Regions from separate parts of the Rhizobium sp. SG570 genome, predicted to be linked through region 2. Evidence: predicted binding sites of a transcription regulator. Region 2 holds the regulator's gene; the other holds the start of a gene.

Region 1 (11,208 bases), on a different contig from region 2:
AAGTCCGCCGATCTCGCGAAAGCTTCCGATACGTTTGCCCATGCGGTCCTCGCGTCAAATAAATCACGGGCTGACATCGCAAACCGGCCGGCAAATTACAAGAGCGATACGCAGGTTTTTGCGCCGCACAGGGCTCAAGCGGCAAGCCGGAGCAGGGAACCCGCCACGGCAGAAACGCTAAGCACGGTGGCAACGCCGGCGCGCTGACGGAAAACCAGGACGGCCGCGAGGACGAAGAGCAACAGCGCCGAAATATCAAGGGTGCCCCAATTCGGCCACGCGATACCAGCGATCGGTACATTGGCGAAATCGTCGCCGTCAATCCTGACGGGGTGACTGAACAGCACCAGCCGATCGACATTCGCAAACAGCACATGCAGCCCGAACCAAACCGAAAGGTTGGTCATGACGCCGACGATGGCCGCCGTGATGGCGGCAAGCGCGCCCGAAAGACCCGAATGGCCGCGCAATTTTTCGATGTAAGGCGCACCGGCGAAAATGAAGAGGAAGCTCGGCGCAAATGTCGCCCAGGCCGCGAGGCTCGCTCCGAGAAAACCGCCAAACAGAGGATCGAAGCCGAAGGGATTGCGAAATCCCGCCATGAAGCCGACGAAGCACAAAACCAATACGAGGGGCCCAGGAGTCGTCTCGGCAAGTGCGAGACCATCCAGCATTTCGCCCGGCTTCAGCCAGGCATAATGCTGTACCGCCGTCTGCGCGACATAAGCCAGAACAGCATAGGCGCCGCCGAAGGTGACGATCGCCATGCGTGAGAAAAAGGAGAAAATGGCGCCGAATACGCTTGTTTCACCGCTGAGCGCCTCGGAGACGACATCCTGTGGACCGTGGAGAGCATGCACCAACAACAGTGGCGCCTGCCAGATCAATACCCAAAGCAGGATCGTCAGGACGGACGCCTTCGCTTGAGCGCCTCCGAGCCATCCGAAGCGGCTGGTTGGCGCCGTCAGGCGCGGCAATCGTGGTCGCCACCGTTCGTCACGCCAGGCTCGATGGAGGACCCGCCCATATCCGGTAAGGCCGGCCAGCAGCACGACCATGGGAAAGGGCAGATCGAAGATGAAGAGAAGGACGAAGCTGGCAATCGCTATCGCCACATGGAAGCGGCTCTTGAGGGCACGGCCGCTCAGCCGCATCAGCGCCTGCAAGACGATCGCCAGCACGCCCGCCTTGATGCCGAAGAAGATCATGGCAAGCAGGCTGGTGTCATGGAAAATGGCGTAGAAAGCCGAAAGCGCCAGAATGACGACAAAGCCCGGCAGGATGAACAGCAGACCGGCAATCAAACCGCCGCGCCAGCCATGCAGCAGCCAGCCGATGTAAGTCGCAAGCTGCTGTGCCTCCGGGCCTGGCAAGAGCATGCAGTAGCTCAAGGCATGCAGGAAGCGCTCCTCATCGACCCAACGCCTCTCGTCGACGATCATGCGATGCATGAGGGCGATCTGCCCGGCCGGGCCGCCAAAGCTCAAGGCGCCGACGCGCGCCCACACGCGTGTGGCTTCGCTGAGGGACGGGCTCGCAACCAGATCGTCAGCCAAAACGGTTTCGCTCACGATCTTCTTGCTCCATGCGATACCCAATCATGCTTTTCCTGGGTCGCGTCTCGCGACCAGCGATAAAGCGCGTCATAACACAACATGCCTGCATCCAACTGTTCGATATCGTCAGCAAACATGCGCGACAGGCCGAGCGAAACGGCAAGCAAGCCAGCCGCCTGCGGTTCAAGATCGAGCCGGTTGGTATCGGCGCCCCTGATGATGCGGGAAAGATGGTGAAGTGCCGGGAGGTCGAGCCGGAATTCTCTCACCATGGTATCGAAAGTGCATTCCTCCTCGCGGTGGCTCCAGAATACCCCCTCCACATCGAAGGGTGTCGCGCCGAAGCGTTCGGCGACGCCGTCGACTTCCTGAGCCGTCACGAAGAGAAACGAAGCGCCGGGATCAACGAAGCGGCGGATCAGCCAGGGACATGCGATACGATCGATCTTCGGCCGGGCGCGGGTTACCCACACGGTTGCACCGGACGCGTTGGCATCGGGCAGGATCGAAACCGGGATCAACGGCAATCCTGCCGCCCGCCAGGCGTCGAGACCGCCGTCGAGGATTTCCGCCGCGGCACCAGCCAGCCGCAGCCAGGCGGCGACGCCTTCGCTGAGCTTGCCGCCGTGCTGACAGAGGCAAACGACATTCCGGTTGTGAAATTCGGCGGCCCAAGCCTGAACATCCTTGTAATCCCGGCGGCGCGAGGCCGGCACCAGACAGGGATCGGCGTCGAAATCCTCGACGCTGCGAACGTCGAGTATCGCGGGCGCTTTCGGCGTGCCCAGCAGACGAAGAAGCTTTTCGGGGGTGATGGCGCTGAACGAAGTCATGTTACGTCCCTTCCAAAAGAGATGGACGCGAAACTCCGGCATGACGCCTCGTGGGGTATCCGCAAACCCCATGCCCAGGATTTTCCGGCAAAACCGGCAGCAAGTCAATGAAGAGCGGTTTGAAAAAATTCACGGGCACGTTCTTGACTCGTTTGCTAGCCACCCCTAAATCACCGTCGCTAGCACTCGCCAATGCTGAGTGCTAACGCAGCCCATACGGATCCCCCGCTGATCCGTGAATGTCATTTGATCGAGGGATTAGACAATGGCAAGCACCAATTTCCGCCCCCTTCATGACCGCGTCGTCGTTCGTCGCGTCGAGTCCGAAGCAAAGACCAAGGGTGGTATCATCATTCCCGATACCGCCAAGGAAAAGCCGCAGGAAGGCGAAATCGTCGCCGTCGGCTCCGGCGTTCGCGATGACTCCGGCAAGATCGTCCCGCTCGACGTCAAGGCCGGCGACCGCATCCTGTTCGGCAAGTGGTCGGGCACCGAAGTCAAGCTTGACGGCGAAGACCTTCTCATCATGAAGGAAGCCGACATCATGGGCATCATCGGCTAATCCAGCCGGTTTCCCCTTTTCCGATACAGCTGACGGGCCATAAACCCGGACAATGCGAATTCAGGAGTTTTTAGACATGGCAGCTAAAGAAGTAAAATTCGGCCGCAGCGCCCGCGAAAAGATGCTTCGTGGCGTCGATATTCTCGCCGACGCAGTCAAGGTAACGCTCGGCCCGAAGGGTCGTAACGTCGTTATCGACAAGTCCTTCGGCGCTCCGCGCATCACCAAGGACGGCGTCACGGTCGCCAAGGAAATCGAACTCGAAGACAAGTTCGAAAACATGGGCGCCCAGATGGTCCGCGAAGTTGCTTCGAAGACCAACGACATCGCCGGCGACGGCACCACGACCGCAACCGTTCTCGCCCAGGCCATCGTTCGCGAAGGTGCCAAGGCAGTTGCAGCCGGCATGAACCCGATGGACCTGAAGCGCGGTATCGATCTCGCCGTTTCAGAAGTCGTCAAGGATCTCCAGGCCAAGGCCAAGAAGATCAACACGTCGGAAGAAGTCGCACAGGTCGGCACGATCTCGGCAAACGGCGAAAAGCAGATCGGTCTCGATATTGCTGAAGCCATGCAGAAGGTCGGCAACGAAGGTGTCATCACGGTTGAAGAAGCCAAGACCGCCGAAACCGAACTCGAAGTCGTCGAAGGCATGCAGTTCGACCGTGGCTACCTCAGCCCCTACTTCGTGACCAACCCGGAAAAGATGATCGCCGATCTCGAAGACGCGTTCATCCTGCTGCACGAGAAGAAGCTCTCGAACCTGCAGGCCATGCTCCCGGTTCTCGAAGCCGTCGTTCAGACCGGCAAGCCGCTCCTCATCATCGCTGAAGACGTCGAAGGCGAAGCTCTTGCAACGCTCGTCGTCAACAAGCTGCGTGGCGGTCTGAAGATCGCTGCCGTCAAGGCTCCTGGCTTCGGCGATCGCCGCAAGGCCATGCTTGAAGACATCGCCATCCTCACGGGCGGCACTGTCATCTCCGAAGACCTCGGCATCAAGCTCGAGTCGGTCACCCTCGACATGCTCGGCCGTTCCAAGAAGGTTTCGATCTCCAAGGAAAACACCACGATCGTCGACGGCGCCGGCCAGAAGTCCGACATCGAAGGACGCGTTGCCCAGATCAAGGCTCAGATCGAAGAAACCTCTTCCGATTACGACCGCGAAAAGCTGCAAGAACGTCTTGCCAAGCTCGCTGGCGGCGTTGCCGTGATCCGCGTTGGCGGCTCGACGGAAGTTGAAGTGAAGGAAAAGAAGGACCGCATCGACGACGCTCTCAACGCGACGCGCGCTGCTGTTCAGGAAGGCATCGTACCGGGCGGTGGTATCGCTCTCCTGCGTTCCTCCACGAAGATCACCGCCAAGGGTGAGAACCAGGATCAGGAAGCCGGCGTCAACATCATTCGTCGTGCGCTGCAGGCGTTGGTTCGCCAGATCGCTGAAAACGCTGGTGACGAAGCTTCGATCGTTGTCGGCAAGGTTCTCGACAAGAACGAAGACAACTACGGCTACAACGCTCAGACGTCTGAATATGGCGACATGATCGCCATGGGCATCGTCGACCCGGTCAAGGTTGTCCGCACGGCTCTGCAGAACGCAGCTTCTGTTGCTTCGCTGCTGATCACCACCGAAGCCATGATCGCCGAACTGCCGAAGAAGGACGCTCCGGCTATGCCTGGCGGCATGGGCGGCATGGGTGGAATGGACATGATGTGATAGGGCTTTAGCCTTATTATGACTGTTCAATCCGGCATCCGGAATTGACGAAGGGCGGCCCTCGGGTCGCCCTTTTCATTTGTGCCGAAACAGTTTTGATGCAAGTTCGGCAAGTTTCATGGCCATGCAAATTTACGCAAACTGCCCCATTGCCGTTTTCAAAAAAGTCCCTATAAATCCCAGCGCAGCGATTTTAGAGGGTAAGCTGCAATGCACACAAATTTTACTTATTTTCGGCACGCTTAATCAGCGCCTGCGTACAATCATGACATCAGGGAATGATGGCGTCCGGATTTATTACTTGAAATGACTTCATAGACGGGATCGACAACCCGAAAAGCATGGCGAAAGACGGAATCGGCGGAGATGCGGCTCTGCTTTTCCTGAAGGCGCGACATGCGGGGGAGACGTTCCATCCGAAGATGGACGGAATTCGAATGAAGCGCGCTCGGGGGACCATGCGCTCAAGTGAGGATCATATTGTTCAAGATTGCCAAGGCCAATTTTTCCGCACCCTTTGCTCCCGGCTCGCTGGAATTCGGGGGGCATGATCCCGATCTTCTGGCGCAGTTTTGTGTTTCCGAAGGTTGGACGGGCGACCTGTCGAGCGGCATCATCCGGCTCGGTCAGTGGAGCACCATGCTGCACGGGCTGAGCTCCTCGGAATGCGGTCTCTTGAGCCTGATGCATTGCTATGATGCGCATGATCGCATCCGCATCCTCGATATTTTCGAGCAAGGGGCTACCGCTGCATCCTGCTTCTGCTACTCAACGACGATCCTTGGTACCGGCGGTCATCGCCAGCCAATCTTCTGCGTCGGCGAATCCATCGCCGCCGACGGAAAACATGCCGGCAGCCTGGTCGGCGTCTTCCTGTTTCCGCGCTTCAAGCTGGAGCCGGGCAGCCAGCTGGCCATCCGGCAGTAGAAGCCACTGTCGATGATGGTCAGGTGAATTCACCATCGTCGCCCCTGCGTGCCCGCCCCTCACCCCAACCCTCTCCCCGCAAGCAGGGAAAGGGAGTCTCGTCCTCTAAAATCGGCACCTTCATTGCTGAGTGAGATCCCGCCGCAAACGCGGGACCGACCCCCTCGCCCCGTCTACGGCAGGGCAATCGCATATGAGATGAGATCGTCGCCGCACAACCCCTTCTCCCCTCGGGGAAAAGGGGTTGTGCGGCACTGGCATGCCCCATAAGCAATTGCCCTGCCGTCTACGGGGAGCGTGCTGGCGTGAGAGGCCAGGCACATAGACGCCGACAAAGACGGACCTGACCGACCTGCTCCCGAAGAGATCGGAGCCAATCAATCCCGCTTTGGAATGTTCAACCCGCGCTGGCTCGCCGGACGTGCAAGAGCGCGCTCCAGCCAGCTCATGACCGAGGGGAAGCTCTCGAATTCGAGAACGTCCCGGCCGCCATAAAACACATCGACGCCGCGAACCCACGGAAACGTCGTGATGTCGGCAATGGTGTATTCGTCGCCCATGATCCACTGGCGCCCCTTCAGGCGCTCTTCCAGAACCCCTAAAAGACGCTTGGCCTCGTCGCGATAACGTTCGACCGGATAGGGATTGTTGGCAACCTTATCAGCCGCAAACTTGAAGAAGTGCCCGAACTGGCCGAACATCGGACCAATGCCGGCCATCTGGAAGAAGACCCATTCCAACACCTCGTAACGGCCGGCCGCGTCCTTGGGCATAAGCTTGCCGGTCTTCTCGGCGAGATAGACCAGGATCGCACCGGACTCGAACAGGCCGATCGGCTTGCCGTCCGGACCATTGGGATCGATGATCGCGGGAATGCGACCGTTCGGATTCAGCGAAACGAATTCCGGCGACTTCTGGTCGTTGGTGCCGAAGGAAACCAGATGAGGCTCATAGGGCAGACCCAGTTCCTCGAGCGCGATCGACACCTTGACGCCATTTGGCGTCGGCAGCGAATAGAGCTGGATGATATCCGGATTGCTGGCGGGCCAGCGCTTCGTGATTGGAAAAGACGACAGATCGGCCATGGGGGCTCCTTCCAAGATTATGATTTTGGCGGATGAATTTGCGTCACCATAACCGATACGGAGCCGATGGGAAGAGTGCCGAGCGTCAGCATTGTTCACTGATTGTGAACTAATTGTGCGCAGTTGTTTATCTTTTCAATCTCCCAAAAATCACGAATATCTGTCTTCAGAAATTGTCGCCACCGACCCAACCGCTTTCATTGGAGACTATCATGTCCAACACCAACAATATCGTCATCCTCGTGGCGCGCATCCTGCTCGCCTTCATGTTCATCTTCGCCGGCTTCGGCAAGCTGACCGATCCGGCAGGCACCGCCGGCATGATCGCCGGCGCCGGCATGCCCTACGCAACGCTTCTCACCTATCTCGCCGGCACCTTCGAATTCGTGACGGGCGTTTGCGTTCTCATCGGCTTCCAGGTCCGCATCGTCGGCTGGCTGCTCGCCGCCTTCTGCGTGTTCACCGGTGTTATCTTCCACCTGCCGACCGTCAACGTTCCGGACTTTCCGGCTGCCGCCAACGGCTGGATCAACGGCCTGAACTTCGTCAACTTCCTGAAGAACGTCACGCTCGCCGGCGCCTACATCATGCTCGCCACCAACGGCGCAGGCGTCTATTCGCTCGACGCACGCCGCGGTGCTTACGCCACCGCTTGATTGCAGCGCATCTCCCAGGACTAAAAAAGCCCGCCGGATCGCTCCGGCGGGCTTTTTTCATGCGTGAATATCCAAAAAATCAGAGCGCGGCACGCACCGCCGCGACGATGCGCTGAACCATGGGGTTGCCCTCGTGGCTTTGCTTGCGGGCGCGAACGAGGCACGCCTCCGAGCGCAGGATGACGCCATCAGACAGAACCTTGAGATGGTTCGCCCTCAGCGTCGAGCCGGTGGAGGTAATGTCGACGATGATATCGGCGGAGCCGGCGGCCGGCGCACCCTCGGTAGCGCCGAGGCTTTCGACGATGCGATAGAGCTGGATGCCGTGCTGGCTGGAGAAGAACTGCTGCGTCAGCCGCCAATATTTGGTGGCGACCGTCAACCTGCGGCCATGACGGGCGCGGAAATCGGCGGCGACATCGCCGAGATCGGCCATGGTGTCGACATCGAGCCAGATGTCAGGCACGGCGACCACGACATCGGCATGGCCGAAGCCGAGGCGGGCTGAGAATTCGACGCGGCGATCCGCCTCCGCCATGCCCTCACGCACGAGGTCCTCGCCGGTGACGCCGAAATCGACGCTGCCATTGCCGAGCTCGCGCGAGATTTCCGAGGCCGACAGGAAAGCGATCTCGACATCCTCCCAACCCTCGACGCGCCCGCGATAGGAGCGGTCATTGCCGACGGCGACAATGGGCATGCCGGCGCGTTCGAAGATCGCCGAGCAATCGTCCTTCATCCGGCCCTTGGAGGGAAGCGCAATGGTGATCGTCATCAGGCTGCCCTCGCGGTTTCGATGCGGTCGAGCCAGAGCGCAAAGCCGACGGCGGGGATGTGATCCCTAGCACCGAGCAGGGTCAGCAATCGGTCGAAGCGGCCGCCGCCGGCGAGCACCGCCGTCGACCCCTCCACCGTCGCCTCGAAGACGAGGCCGGTATAATAGTCGAGCGGGCGGCCGAAGGCGGCGCGATATTCGATCATCGATGTATCGACCCCGGCATTGGCGAGCGCCGCGACACGGGCATCGAAACCTTCCAGCGCCGCGCCCAGCTTCAGGCCCGCCGCGTCGGCAAAGCCGGCCAGCGCTGCAGACGCGTCCGCCAGCGGCAGGCTCAACGACAGAAACTCTTCCAGCACGCCGAAGGCGGCGTTATCGAGACGGGTTTCCGACAGTACCAGCTTCTCGCGAAGACGGCGAGCGATCTCCTGTGGCGAGCGGCTGGCATTGGTGGAATAGCCGGTCGCCTGCATGGTGTTGTCGATATGAATGACCAGCCCCTGCTCGTCGCCGCGATTGAGGAAATCGAGGGCATGCGGATCGAGCCCGGTGACCGGATGCGGGCTTGCCAGACGCGCCAGCAGGGTTTCGAGCTGCATCATGTTGCCGAAGGCATGGATCAGCCGCTTCTGCCAGCCGGAGGGCAGACCGAGCGCCTGGACGACCGCCTCGAACACGGCCTGGTCGCCCAGCGTCACCGACAATGCCTTGCCGGGGACCAGGCGGTTGAGGATGGCGATGGCATCGCCGATGGCGCGCGCATCGGCGCTTGCCGTATCGCGGTCGCCGAGATCTTCGATGCCAGCCTGATAGAATTCATGGCCGCCCTCGCGGCGCTGGCGAAAGATTTCACCCACATAGGAATAGCGCTTCGGCGTGCCGGTCGCGGTTTCGATGTGGCGCAGGCACACGGGAATGGTGAATTCCGGACGCAGGCAAAGGCTGGCGCCGGTCTCGCTTTCGGTCATGAAGATGCGGCGGCGAAGGTCTTCGCCCGCCATGTCGAGAAACGGCTCGGCCGGCTGGATGATGGGCGTGTCGACCCGCTCCGTCCGGCGGCCGGTAAATTCGGCAAGGAGGTCACCGGCAAAATCCGGAAGGTTGATCAGGGCCATCAGCCCGCCCTCTTCCTGTCTTCCGCCTGTGCCGCCAGTATTTCCTGTACCTTGGCGACCAATTCTGCCTCCGGCACAACGTCCTGCGCGACGCGGGCTTCGCGCCAGCTGGCATTGTCCTCGATTTCGCCGGAGAGGCGCTTGCCCTCGATCAGGTCTTTGAGCTGGACGACGCCCTGGGCGCGCTCATCGCCGCCCTGGATGATGGCGATCGGGCAGCCGCGGCGGTCGGCATATTTCAGCTGATTGCCGAACTTCTTCCAGTTGCCCTGGAACATCTCGGCGCGGATGCCGGCGGCACGCAGCTGCTGCGTGAAGCGCTGATAGCGGCCCATGGCCTCGACATCGCCGTCCATGACGGTGACGAGGACCGGAGCGATCACCTCGTCCTGGCCGAGCTTACCTAGGTTCTTCAGGGCCGTCATCAGACGGGAGACGCCGATGGAGAAGCCCGTGGCCGGCACCGGCTGGCCCATGAAGCGCGAGACGAGCCCGTCATAACGGCCGCCGCCGCCGACCGAGCCGAAAACGACCTTTTCGCCCTTCTCGTTGATGACATCGAACAGCAGCTCGGCCTCATAGACCGGGCCGGTGTAATATTCGAGGCCGCGCACGACGGAGGGGTCGATCTTGATACGATCAGCCTGATAGCCGGCGCTGGTGACGAGGCTGCCGATGAAATTCAACTCCTCGACGCCCTCGCCGCCATTCGAGGTGCCGGCGACCAGCTCGGCGAGCTGGACGGCGCTTTCGGCATAATCCTTGATGCCGACAAAGAAGAGCACCTTGTCGATCTGCTCGACATCGAGCCCGGCGCCCTTGGTGAAATCGCCGGATTCGTCCTTGCGGCCAGGTCCGAGCAGCAGTGCCACGCCTTCGGGACCGAACTTGTCGAGCTTGTCGATGGCGCGCAATACGTTCAACCGCTGGCCGGCCTTGTCGTCGCCGCCAAGGCCGATCGCTTCCAACACGCCATCCAGAACCTTGCGGTTGTTGACGCGGATCACATAGTCGCCGCGCTTGATGCCGAGGGCTTCCAGCGTATCGGCCATCATCATGCACATTTCGGCATCGGCCTGTACGCCCGGCGCGCCGACGGTGTCGGCATCGAACTGCATAAACTGGCGGAAGCGGCCCGGGCCTGGCTTCTCATTGCGGAAGACATAGCCGGCGCGATAGGTGCGATAGGGAAGCTGGATCTCGTTGAAGTTCTCCGCGACATGACGAGCGAGAGGCGCCGTCAGGTCGTAGCGCAGCGACATCCATTGCTCGTCGTCATCCTGAAGCGAGAACACGCCTTCGTTGGGCCGGTCGCTGTCGGGCAGGAACTTGCCGAGCGCATCGGTATATTCGAACAGGGGCGTCTCGACGGGATCGAAACCATAATGCTCGTATACGCTACGGATCTTTGCGGTCATCTCGTTGACGGCGCGGATATCGCTTGCCGAACGATCGACAAAGCCGCGCGGCAGGCGGGCCTTGAGCTTCTGTGGTTTCTTCTGCTTGTCGCTCATCTGTAGGGTAATCCGGTACGGGAACAGTGGCGGTTAACTAGCGGATTGGGCGGAATGCGGCAAGGATTGTTATATGTTAGCGGTCGACAAAACCGACAAAAGCCGGACAGCGAGACAGAGACGCCATGCCATACGCGATCGTTCTGAAATGTTCGAATGCCACCGCCACTCCTGTCTTGGATCTCTGGCGAGAGGCCAGCGGGTTCGAAAGCATCCCGTCCATGGCGCGTCTGGACTATCCTCCGCATCTGACCTTCGCCATCTACGAGGACATTCTGCCGACCGTTCTCTTCGCGACGGCCCAAAAAGTATTCGGCAATATGCCGGCCATATCGATCGAATTTGCGGATATCGGCCATTTCCTCAACGAGATGCTGGTTCTATGGGCGCGTCCCGCCGACGATCGAGTTCTGAGGCAAATGCATCGCGCTATCCATGACGACATTGATCCCGCTCTCTGCTACGAGC
Region 2 (11,208 bases):
TTTTCGCCGCGGTTTTTTTGTAAAGCCTCTTGGCTGGGCTCGGCTGATGAACCGGCATGCGGCGCAGCTTGAAAAACGAGCGCGACCGTCATGTCATGGCGAAGACCTAAGGACGGCGGCTCGATGTCGTTTCGTCCTATAACGAGACTGTGGAAGGCGGCACTTTATGCAGATACATACGAGGACGACGGGTGCGTTGGAAACCGGGGACAATGCGCAGGCGTTCAGTGCGGTTTGCCTAGAAGCGGCGGGGGAAAAAGGAGACGTGGCGCAAAATGTTTTGTTCGAACGTGTCAGTGCGCGCTTGAAGGCGCAGGTTGGTCCTGACGTCTATGCCAGCTGGTTCGGCCGACTTAAACTGCATTCGGTCTCCAAGAGTGTTGTGCGCCTTACGGTTCCGACGACCTTTCTGAAGTCGTGGATCAATAATCGCTATCTCGATATGATCACCGGCTTGTTCCAGACAGAAGACGCGGAGATCCTGAAAGTTGAAATTCTGGTGCGTACGGCGACGCGGCACAGCGCGAAGCCGGGTGCTGACGAACAGGCTGTTGTATCGGATCAGGCTGCCGTGGCGCCGATCCGCCGTTCTGTAGCGCAGCCCGCCGGCCACGCGGTCGCTCAGGCGGTAAGCGCGGCAGCCGCTGCCCGGCCTGCGACGGGAGGTATGCCGCTGTTCGGCTCGCCGCTCGATTCCCGCTTTACCTTCGACACCTATGTCGAGGGCAGCTCGAACCGGGTGAGCCTTGCCGCCGCCAAGACCATCGCTGAAGCCGGCTCAGGCGCCGTGCGGTTTAATCCGCTCTTCGTTCATTCGACGGTCGGTCTCGGCAAGACGCATCTGTTGCAGGCGATCGCCAATGCCGCCGTACAGAATCCGCGCAACCTGCGCGTGGTCTATCTGACGGCGGAATACTTCATGTGGCGCTTCGCAACCGCGATTCGCGACAATGATGCGCTGACGCTGAAGGATTCCCTGCGCAACATCGACCTGCTCATCATCGACGACATGCAGTTCCTGCAGGGCAAGATGATCCAGCACGAGTTCTGCCATCTGCTCAATATGCTGCTCGACAGCGCCAAGCAGGTTGTCGTCGCTGCCGATCGCGCTCCCTGGGAACTGGAATCGCTCGATCCACGCGTCCGCTCGCGTCTTCAGGGTGGCGTGGCGATCGAGGTCGAGGCACCGGACTATGAAATGCGTCTTGAAATCCTCAAGCGCCGTCTGGATGCGGCCCGTCAGGACGATCCGTCGCTGGAAATCCCGGCGGAGCTTCTGTCTCACGTCGCCCGCAATGTCACGGCAAGCGGTCGCGAGCTGGAAGGCGCGTTCAATCAACTCATCTTCCGCCGTTCCTTCGAGCCGAACCTGACGGTCGAGCGCGTCGACGAGCTTCTCGCGCATCTGGTCGGTTCCGGCGAGCCGCGTCGCGTCCGCATCGAGGACATCCAGCGCATTGTCGCGCGTCACTATAATGTCTCGCGCCAGGAGCTGGTCTCCAATCGTCGCACCCGCGTCATCGTGAAGCCGCGCCAGATCGCCATGTATCTGTCGAAGACACTGACACCGCGCTCCTTCCCGGAGATCGGTCGCAGGTTCGGCGGTCGCGATCATACGACCGTGCTGCATGCGGTGCGCAAGATCGAGGAACTGATCTCGGGCGACACCAAGTTGTCGCATGAGATCGAGCTGCTCAAGCGCCTCATCAACGAATAAGCGGCGGGCGCTATCTGCTCTTCGTTTCACGGCCGGCCTCAGCGCCGGCCGTTTTCTTTGGGTGACCTTGTCTGCTTGATGTTGACGGGGATGACCGATTGAGTGTTCGGGCCTGCCTATGTCGGTGGCGTCGCATGTGAGACTTCGGAGAACAGCCAGGAGCGGAGGGCCGCAACCGCCGGCCGTTCCAGCGCGCCCGGCGGATAGACGAGATGATAGGCGAGTGCGCTGGCAAACCCGATGGGGAAGGGGGCTACCAGCGTCCCGCCTGCCAATTCCTGCTCGACGAAGGAGCGGCGCATCAGTGCGATGCCGAGCCCTGCCTTCATGGCGTGATAAGCCCCGGTGCCATCCGTGAAGACCGGCCCGCGCGTGGCGTCCACACGCGTCGCGCCTGCAGCTTGCAACCAGAGTTCCCAGTCGCGCCGATAGACATCATGAATCAGGGTCTGATCCGCCAGATTGTCGACGACGGGCGAGGGGCCGAGTGTCGCCGCCATCTCGGGGGTGCAAATCGGCACATATTCGTCATCGAGCAGCCTTTCGCTTGCCAGCCCTTCATAGCCGCCGAGCCCGTGGCGGATGGCGATGTCGATCCCGTCCCGCTGGAAATCCATCATGCGATGCGAGGCGCTGATGCGCAGATCGATATCGGGATGAGCCTGCTCGAAGCGCCGAAGCCGCGGCACCAGCCAATGCGTGGCAAAACCGGCAGTGCAGGCGACGGTCAGCACTGTGTCCCTTGAGCGCATCGTCAGGGCCGTGGTTGCCTCGCGAATGAGGCGGAAGGCCGTGCGCATCGTCGCGAAATAGTCGGCGCCGTCTGTGGTCAACGCAAGGCTGCGCGCCCGGCGCTCGAAAAGCCGTACGCCGAGCGCGCTTTCGAGGTCCCGGATCTGCAGGCTGATGGCGCCAGGCGTGACATGCAGCTCGTTTGCCGCCAGCGTCATGCTGAGATGACGGGCTGATGCTTCGAAGGCCCTGAGGGCCGAAAGAGACGGCAACTGATCCATAATGATTGAGTTCAGCTAAATCATGGAGTGAGAAAGACTCGCTTGCCAGAGGCCCGCTATCGCGAGATTATTTCAGCAATTCCGATGGTTGGCAACAGTATGAGATTCCGGCCGTCCATAAGTAAAACTCAATCGAATGAAATACTGGAGACTATCGTGATGCCGCAGAAGTCCATGGGCGCAGTCGAGTGGGGCATGCTTGTGGGATTATCCCTCCTCTGGGGCGGCTCCTTCCTGTTCAACGGCATTCTGGTCCATGAACTGCCGCCCTTTACCATCGTGACAGCGCGTGTCGCACTTGCCGCTATCGCTCTGCATGTCATTGTGCGCATGACCGGGCATTCCATGCCACGCGATCGCCAGGCCTGGCTCGCCTTCTTCGGCATGGGCTTCCTCAACAATGTTGTTCCCTTCCTGCTGATCGTCTGGGGCCAGACACATATTGCCAGCGGCCTTGCCTCGATTCTCAACGCGACGACACCGCTTTTCGGCGTCGTGGTCGCGCATCTTCTGACGTCGGATGAGAAGATGACCGGCAATCGCCTGGTCGGCGTCATCGTCGGCTTTGGCGGCGTGGCCCTGATGATCGGCCCGTCGGTGCTCGCAAGCCTCGGTTCGAATGTGCTGGCGCAGCTCGCCGTATTGGGAGCCGCCTTCACCTATTCCCTCGCCGGCATATTCGGACGCCGCTTCCGCCGCATGGGGTTGGCGCCCATCATTCCCGCCGCCGGTCAGGTGACGGCCTCGACCGTCCTGCTGCTGCCGATCGCTCTTTTCGTTGACCGCCCCTGGACGCTCGCGATGCCATCGGCCGAAACCTGGCTGGCGCTCGCGGGCCTCGCCATCCTGTCGACGGCCGTCGCCTATGTGCTGTTCTTCCGCATTCTCGCGACCGCAGGCGCTACCAACTTGATGCTGGTGACCTTCCTCATCCCTGTCAGCGCCATCCTGCTCGGTGCACTGATTCTCGGCGAGGACTTGCAGCCGAAGCACTTCATCGGCATGGCGATGATCGCGCTCGGCCTTGCGGCGATCGACGGACGGCTGTTTACCCTCCTCTTGAGGGCAGGGGAATCGCATATGAGATGAGATCGTTGCCGCGCCCCCTCATCCGACCCTTCGGGCCAACTTCTCCCCGAGGGGAGAAGGAGCTTGCGGCACCGGCATGCCCCATATGCAATTGCCCCGCCCTCGAGGGAGGTGACTAACAGGCCAGATCGGCAACGACGGAATCGAGGAGCAGCATTCCCGTCGGCGTGCAGCGCAGGCGGGAATTGCCCAGCCGCTCGATGAACCCGTGCTCCAGCAGGAAAGCCTCGCGCTGCGGATCTGGATCCCGGCCGGAGAGTTCCTGCCAGCGGGCGAGGTCGACACCCTCCTTCAGGCGCAGGCCCATCAGCAGCAATTCGTCGGCCTGCTCGTCGAAGCCGAGCATTTCCTGATCGACCATGCCATGGCCGTCGCGCTCGACCATCTCAAGCCAGCTCTCCGGCTTCCGCTCGGTGGCCGTTGCAAGCTTTTGCGAGCCGCGGGTCAGCCGGCCATGGGCGCCGGGACCGATCCCGGCATAGTCGCCATAGCGCCAGTAGGTGAGATTATGCCGGCTTTCGGCGCCGGGACGCGCGTGGTTGGAGACCTCGTAGGCCGGCATGCCCTCGCGCTCGGTGATCTCCTGCGTTGCCTCGTAGAGCAGCGCCGACTGGTCGCCGTCGGGCACGATCAATTTACCGGCCTTGTGAAGGCCGTAGAAGGGCGTGCCTTCCTCGATGGTCAATTGATAGAGCGAGAGGTGGTCGACGGCGTAGGAGATTGCCTCCTTCAGCTCGCGTTCCCATTCCTCGACTGTCTGGTTCGGGCGGGCATAGATGAGGTCGAAGGACATGCGCGGGAAGATCTCGCGCGCCAGCTTGATCGCCTTCAGCGCGTCGGCGACATCGTGCAGGCGGCCCAGGAATTTCAGGTCGCGGTCGTTCAGTGCCTGCACGCCCATCGACACGCGATTGACACCGGTGGCGCGATAGCCGCGGAAGCGCTCGGCCTCGACGCTCGATGGATTGGCCTCCATGGTGATCTCAATGCCGTCAGGCACATGCCAGGTCCTGGCGATGCCATCGAGGATCGCACCGACCGTCTCCGGCTTCATCAGCGAAGGTGTGCCGCCGCCGAGGAAGATGCTGGTCACTGTTTTCGGGCCGCTGATCATCCGCATCGATGCCATCTCCTTCAGAAAGGCGGCAGCGAAACGCTCCTGATCAACAGGCTGGTGACGGACATGGCTGTTGAAATCGCAATAGGGACATTTGGCCGCGCAGAAGGGCCAATGCACATAGACGCCGAAACCAGGCTCGCCGGTATCCGGTAGCAATTGCGCCCCGCGCATCAGGTCTTGCGAATCCATGATCTCCACGAAGTAAGCCTACGCCTCCAGACAGGTTTCGACAAAGACCTTGAAGGCGCGGGCGCGATGCGACAGCGCCTGCGGATTGCCGGGCTTCCAGCCATGCTTCTCGTCGGCGCTCATCTCGCCGAAGGTCGTCTCATATCCCTCCGGCTGGAATATCGGATCATAGCCGAAGCCCTGGGTGCCGCGCGGCGGCCAGACGACGGCGCCTTCGACTTCGCCGCGGAAAAGTTCGGTATGTCCGTCCGGCCAGGCAAGGCAAAGCACGCTGACGAAACGAGCCGTACGGCGTTCAGGCGAGGTGGCGCCGGCTTTTTCCAGCGCGGTTTCGACCTTCTGCATCGCCATGGCGAAGTCGCGAGTGCCGTCAGCTGTTTCAGCCCAGTTGGCGGTATAGACCCCCGGATCGCCGCCGAGCGCATCGATCACCAGGCCGGAATCGTCGGACAGTGCCGGCAGGCCGGAAGCATGCGCCGAGGCCAGGGCCTTGATCGCGGCATTTTCCTCGAAGGTCGTGCCTGTTTCGTCCGGTTCGATGAAATTGAGGTCGGCGGCCGACTTGGCGGCAAAGCCGAAGGGGCCGATCAGATCCTCGATTTCGCGGATCTTGCCGGCATTGTGGCTGGCGACGACGATGGTCTTGGTATCGAGTTTGCGCATGTCTTGTCCCGTCATAAGCCCCAGATGCGGGGTTCGGCGCATTCCAGGCTGTTGCCGGCCGGATCGCGGAAATAGATCGAGCGGCCGCCGTTCGGCCAGTGAAAATCGGCTTCGATGGCAATGCCCGCAGCCTTCAGCTTCCGGGCCATTGCCTCGATGTCGTCGCCGCTGAGCCGAAAGCAGACATGACCATCGCCCGTCGTGCCATGCGGCGGCACGGGAAGGGAGCCCGGTTCCGGCGGCTTCATCGTCTCGGCCGGATTGAAGATCAACAGCACGCCCGGCCCGCAACGATAAAAGACATGGCGGTTACCACCACGTGCGATCTTCTCGAGCCCGAGAATGCCGCTATAAAAGGCCTCGATCGCATCGAGATCGTCCGCATAGAGAGCGGTTTCCAAGATGCCTTCGAGAGCCGCGTCCGCCATTGCAGGATATCCTCAGACGATCGCCTGCTTCTGCAGATCCACCAGTTCGGCAATGCCGTTCTTGGCAAGGCCCAGGAGCGTGGCGAATTCTTCTTCGCTGAAGGGCGTGCCCTCGGCCGTTCCCTGGATCTCGACGATCCCGCCTTTGCCGGTCATGACGAAGTTGGCGTCGGTTTCTGCCGAGGAATCCTCGAGATAATCGAGGTCGATCACCGGCTGGCTGGCGAAGATGCCGCAGGAGATCGCCGCGATGTGATCTTTCAGTACGCGGTCGACTTTGATCATGTTGCGGCTTTCCATCCACTTCATGCAATCGTAGAGCGCGATCCACCCACCGGTGATCGCCGCGGTCCGCGTGCCGCCATCGGCCTGGATGACGTCGCAGTCGACGGTGATCTGACGTTCGCCGAGCTCCTTCAGGTCGACGACGGCGCGCAGCGAGCGGCCGATGAGGCGCTGGATTTCCTGCGTGCGGCCGCCCTGCTTGCCGGCGGCAGCTTCGCGCTTCATGCGCTCGCCGGTCGCGCGCGGCAGCATGCCGTATTCAGCCGTGACCCAACCCTTGCCGCTGTTGCGCAGCCATGGCGGCGTCTTTTCTTCCAGGCTTGCCGTGCAGAGCACATGCGTATCGCCGAACTTGACCAGGCACGAGCCTTCCGCATGCTTGGAAAAATTGCGCTCGAACGACACCTTGCGCATCTGATCGGTTTTTCTGCCTGAAGGCCGCATTCCACTCTCCTGAAACTTCGATGACCGCTTCTACGACCCAGAGGAGGCTTTTGCAAAGGAAAAGCAGGCTTTAATGCCCCACTGCGGCGGTAACCGCATTTTTCCCTTTTGCGATTGCTAACTGAATGATTATATTTTCACTAAGGCTCAATGGAACGGATTTGGCAGCAAAATGGTATTTACGACATCGACGGTTTCGGATGTCATTGCTGCGCTTGACGAACGCTCCAAGGAAATCTTTCGCCGCATCGTCGAAGGCTATCTCGAAAACGGCGAGCCGCTCGGTTCGCGCAATCTTTCGCGCCTGCTGCCCATGTCCTTGTCGCCAGCTTCGGTGCGCAATGTCATGAGCGACTTGGAAGAGCTTGGTCTCATCTATTCGCCGCATATCAGCGCCGGCCGGCTGCCGACCCAGATCGGCCTGCGCTTCTTCGTCGACGCCTTCATGCAGGTCGGTGACCTCTCCGCCGAGGACCGCGCCAACATCGATCGGCAGGTGCGCGGGAGCAATCGCGACCAGCCGATGGAATCGGTCATGTCCGAGGCGAGCCGCATGCTGTCCGGCATTTCGCGCGGCGCCGGCCTGGTCATTACCGCGAAAAGCGATCCCGTGCTGAAGCATGTGGAATTCATCCGCCTGGAGCCGACCAAGGCGCTTGCGGTGCTTGTCGGCGATCATGACCAGGTCGAAAACCGCATCATCGAACTGCCGGCCGGCATCACCTCGTCGCAGCTGACGGAGGCCGCCAATTTCCTCAATGCTCATATGGCCGGCCAGACCCTTCCGGAATTCCGCCGGCGTGTGCAAAGTCTGAAGGATAGCGTCCGCCAGGAGTTGGACAGCCTGTCGCATGAGCTGGTCGAGCGCGGAATTGCGGTGCTGTCGGGTGACGACGCCGAAGGCAAGCCGACGCAACTCATCGTGCGTGGCCACGCCAATCTGCTGGCCGACGTCGGCGGCGCCGAGGATCTGGACCGGCTGCGTCTGCTATTCGATGACCTTGAAAAGAAGGACAGTCTCATCGAGATCCTCAACCTTGCGGAAAGCGGACCGGGGGTGCGTATCTTCATCGGTTCGGAAAACAAGCTCTTTTCGCTGTCCGGCTCATCGCTCATCGTCGCTCCCTACCGCGACGATGACGATCGCATCGTCGGAGCAGTCGGCGTCATCGGTCCGACGCGGCTGAACTACGCACGCATCGTACCCATGGTGGATTATACGGCACAGCTGATTTCGAGGCTGTCGCGGCCAGGGATCTGACGCCTAGTCGGGAAGCAGCGTTCCCGATCCGCCCATTTCCGCCGGAAAATCCTTCTGCTTCGGCAGTCCATCTTTCATGTGCAGCACCGTCGTCTCGTAATTGGCGTGAAATGCCGGTTGAAAGTCGAGACCGGGAAGGACAGCGGCGTAAACATCGGTTACGCCCCATGGGGGATGCTCCGTCAGCAGATGGCCCCCGCAGACCGTGCACCACTTGCGCACGCTCGTTTCGGTCTTCTGGTAGCTGCCGATGCGATCTGCACCCTTGGTAATGTGGACGGCTTCGGGCGGCCAGAGCGAGAAGGCATTGACCGGTCCCGCCGACCATTCCCGGCAGGAATCGCAGTGGCAATAGCCCATCGCGATAGGCTCGCCGTCGACGGTGACCTCGACTGCACCGCAGAAACATTTGCCGGAAAGGGATTTGCCGCTGGACATTGATCTCACCCGCCGTGTTGAGATACGCTTAACTATATCACCGGAGAGAAGGCCTGGATAGCCGAGTCGCAACCAGCGTCTCTGATCCGCCGGTATCTTGCCACCGTCGTAATGCCACGAATTGGCTGATCTTCTCGACAAAGCCTTGATTTTTTCCGGCTAAACCTCGATATCGGGCACATCCAAAAGACAAAGCAATTCGGAGACCGTCATGACCGACGAAACAACGAAAACCGGACCTGACGCCGCGGCGGCCGACACATCAGCGGATTTCGCTCAAGACGCAGCGGAAACCATTGATGCGACCGAGCCGTCTCAGCCGGACCCGGTCGAGCTGCTGAAGGCCGAAAACGGCGAACTGCGTGACCGCTACCTTCGCCTCGCCGCCGAGATGGACAATCTTCGCCGCCGCACCGAGCGTGATGTGAAGGATGCGAAGTCCTATTCCGTGGCGAGCTTCGCCCGCGACATGCTTGCAGTGGCGGACAATCTGCGCCGCACGCTGGACGCCATTCCGGCCGAAGCGCGCGCCGGCGCCGATGCCGGCCTGCAGACGCTGATCGACGGCGTCGAGATGACCGAGCGTTCCATGCTCTCGGCACTGGAGCGCCATGGCGTGCGCCAGATCGAACCGATCGGGCAGAAGTTCGACCCCAATTTCCATCAGGCGATGTTCGAGGTGCCGAATTCAGAGGTGCCGAACAATACGGTCGTGCAGGTCGTGCAGGCCGGCTTCGTCATCGGCGAGCGCGTTCTGCGCCCGGCCATGGTCGGCGTCGCCAAGGGCGGCCCCAAGATCGTCGAGAACGCAGAGGGCGCCAACAGCCCGCTGGACGAAAAAGACGCCTGATCTTCACGCGATAAAAAAATAAGAGCCGGATGATCCACAATCATCCGGCTCTTATTTTTGCCTTGATCCGATGTGATCCAAGTCACCGTTAAGCGGCGTTGGATGCCTGTTCCTCGTTGAGGAATGCATAGATCGCCGAAGCGGATTCGGTGGCGCGCAGCTTGGCGACCAGGTCCTGGTCTCGCAAAACGCGGGCGATGCGTGAGAGTGCCTTGAGATGATCGGCGCCTGCGCCTTCAGGCGCGAGCAGCAGGAAGACGAGGTCGACGGGCTGGTCGTCCAGCGCCTCAAAATCGACCGGTGCTTCGAGGCGCGCGAAAATGCCTGCGATGGATTTGATGCTGGCAAGCTTGCCATGCGGGATGGCGATGCCGTTGCCGACGCCGGTGGAGCCCAGGCGCTCGCGCTGCAGCACCACGTCGAAAATCTCTCGTTCGGGAAGTCCGGTCAGTTTGGAGGCTTTGGCTGCCAGCTCCTGAAGCAGTTGTTTTTTGGAATTTGCCCTCAAGGCGGGGATGATCGCATCTTGGTGTAGCAAATCTGCCAATGCCATTCTCTTTATCCTTCGTGTCGCCGAGAACCGATAACGGGGGAGCGGCGGTCGGCCTACTTAGGCACGGAGCCGCCGCTCATCTTCTATTCTCAGCCTTTGATATTGGCCGCGTCGATCCAGCCAATGTTACCGTCCTGACGACGGTAGACGATGTTCAGATGTTCCTTGCCGGGACTGCGGAAGAGCAGCAACGGTTCGTCGGTCATGTCGAGCGCCATCACAGCCGTCGCCACCGACATGGTCTTCAATTGCTTCGTGCTTTCGGCAACGATCACCGGCGCGAAATCGGAGGCAATCTCTTCGTCGTCGTCCGGAACGCCGTCCATGACGGTGTAGGCGACTTCAGCCTGACCGTTCGCATGATTGCCGGCCTGATGGTCCTTAAGCTTGCGTTTGTAACGGCGCAGACGTTTCTCGATACGCTCGGACGCCGCGTCGAAAGCAAGCTGCGGGTCCATCGCCTCTCCGGCGGCATGCAACACCACACCGCTGTCGAGATGAAGCTTGCAATCGGCCGCGAAGCGAGAACTGGACTTGTGAACAGTTACCTGACCCGAATACCCCCCGTCGAAGTATTTCGTCACGGCCATACCGATCTGGTCTTCAATCCGCTGGCGGAATGAGTCACCAATTTCCATATGTTTACCGGAGACACGCACACTCATGGAGTTTCCCTTCTTGTAGTGGTTATTGCGCGTACCAGTTTACGCCAAGCCTCAAGCTCATCCAAGCACTTCACGCGGTCAAAGACAAATTGCGTATATCGGCCGCCTTCGGGATGATGGGGATAAGTTCATGGTCGTGCTGTCCTGCAGCGATTGCGGCGGGCTTCTAGCCCCGCCGCATCTGAAAGTCAACTGCATCTTAACGGACTGTTAGGAGATCCGCAGTCTGTGGTTGAATGCCGACAACGGTCAGAAGTTCGCGACTTTTGCGATGGCCCGCTTCTCTCGCCGCCGCTGCACGGATGAAGGAATGTTCATTGCCTCGCGGTATTTTGCAACCGTACGGCGAGCCAGCTCGATGCCGCCCTTCTTCAGCGTATCCACGATATCATCGTCGGACAGAACCGCATCGGAACTCTCGCTCGAGATCAGCAGGCGGATCTTGTGACGCACCGCTTCGGCGGAATGGCTGTCGCCGCCTTCGACGGCGCTG

The links. The regulator HrcA, encoded in region 2, represses chaperone genes, less so after heat shock. The targets are predictions, from matches to a motif close to GTTAGCACTCNCNNNNNGNGAGTGCTAAC.
Region 1: groES (co-chaperone GroES) is a predicted target of HrcA. The motif match lies at 2,568-2,596, and genes of this name have one in related genera.

The regions. Positions count from the first base shown of each region.
Region 1 covers NZ_JAAZQI010000033.1:19,708-30,915, forward strand. The annotation lists gene FHT28_RS34115 (TIGR01459 family HAD-type hydrolase) at 1-42, opposite strand, end outside; gene chrA (chromate efflux transporter) at 135-1,571, opposite strand; gene FHT28_RS34125 (sulfurtransferase/chromate resistance protein) at 1,568-2,389, opposite strand; gene groES (co-chaperone GroES) at 2,655-2,951, shown strand; gene groL (chaperonin GroEL) at 3,028-4,665, shown strand; gene FHT28_RS34140 (hypothetical protein) at 4,784-4,975, shown strand; gene FHT28_RS34145 (hypothetical protein) at 5,146-5,592, shown strand; gene FHT28_RS34150 (glutathione binding-like protein) at 5,970-6,677, opposite strand; gene FHT28_RS34155 (DoxX family protein) at 6,890-7,333, shown strand; gene hisG (ATP phosphoribosyltransferase) at 7,413-8,108, opposite strand; gene FHT28_RS34165 (ATP phosphoribosyltransferase regulatory subunit) at 8,108-9,226, opposite strand; gene hisS (histidine--tRNA ligase) at 9,226-10,740, opposite strand; gene FHT28_RS34175 (2'-5' RNA ligase family protein) at 10,866-11,208, shown strand, end outside.
Region 2 covers NZ_JAAZQI010000006.1:90,187-101,394, reverse strand. The annotation lists gene dnaA (chromosomal replication initiator protein DnaA) at 167-1,717, shown strand; gene gcvA (transcriptional regulator GcvA) at 1,834-2,730, opposite strand; gene FHT28_RS14255 (DMT family transporter) at 2,890-3,819, shown strand; gene hemW (radical SAM family heme chaperone HemW) at 3,935-5,128, opposite strand; gene rdgB (RdgB/HAM1 family non-canonical purine NTP pyrophosphatase) at 5,147-5,791, opposite strand; gene FHT28_RS14240 (VOC family protein) at 5,803-6,219, opposite strand; gene rph (ribonuclease PH) at 6,232-6,948, opposite strand; gene hrcA (heat-inducible transcriptional repressor HrcA) at 7,121-8,209, shown strand; gene FHT28_RS14225 (GFA family protein) at 8,213-8,647, opposite strand; gene grpE (nucleotide exchange factor GrpE) at 8,859-9,497, shown strand; gene ptsN (PTS IIA-like nitrogen regulatory protein PtsN) at 9,586-10,050, opposite strand; gene raiA (ribosome-associated translation inhibitor RaiA) at 10,140-10,715, opposite strand; gene rpoN (RNA polymerase factor sigma-54) at 10,965-11,208, opposite strand, start outside.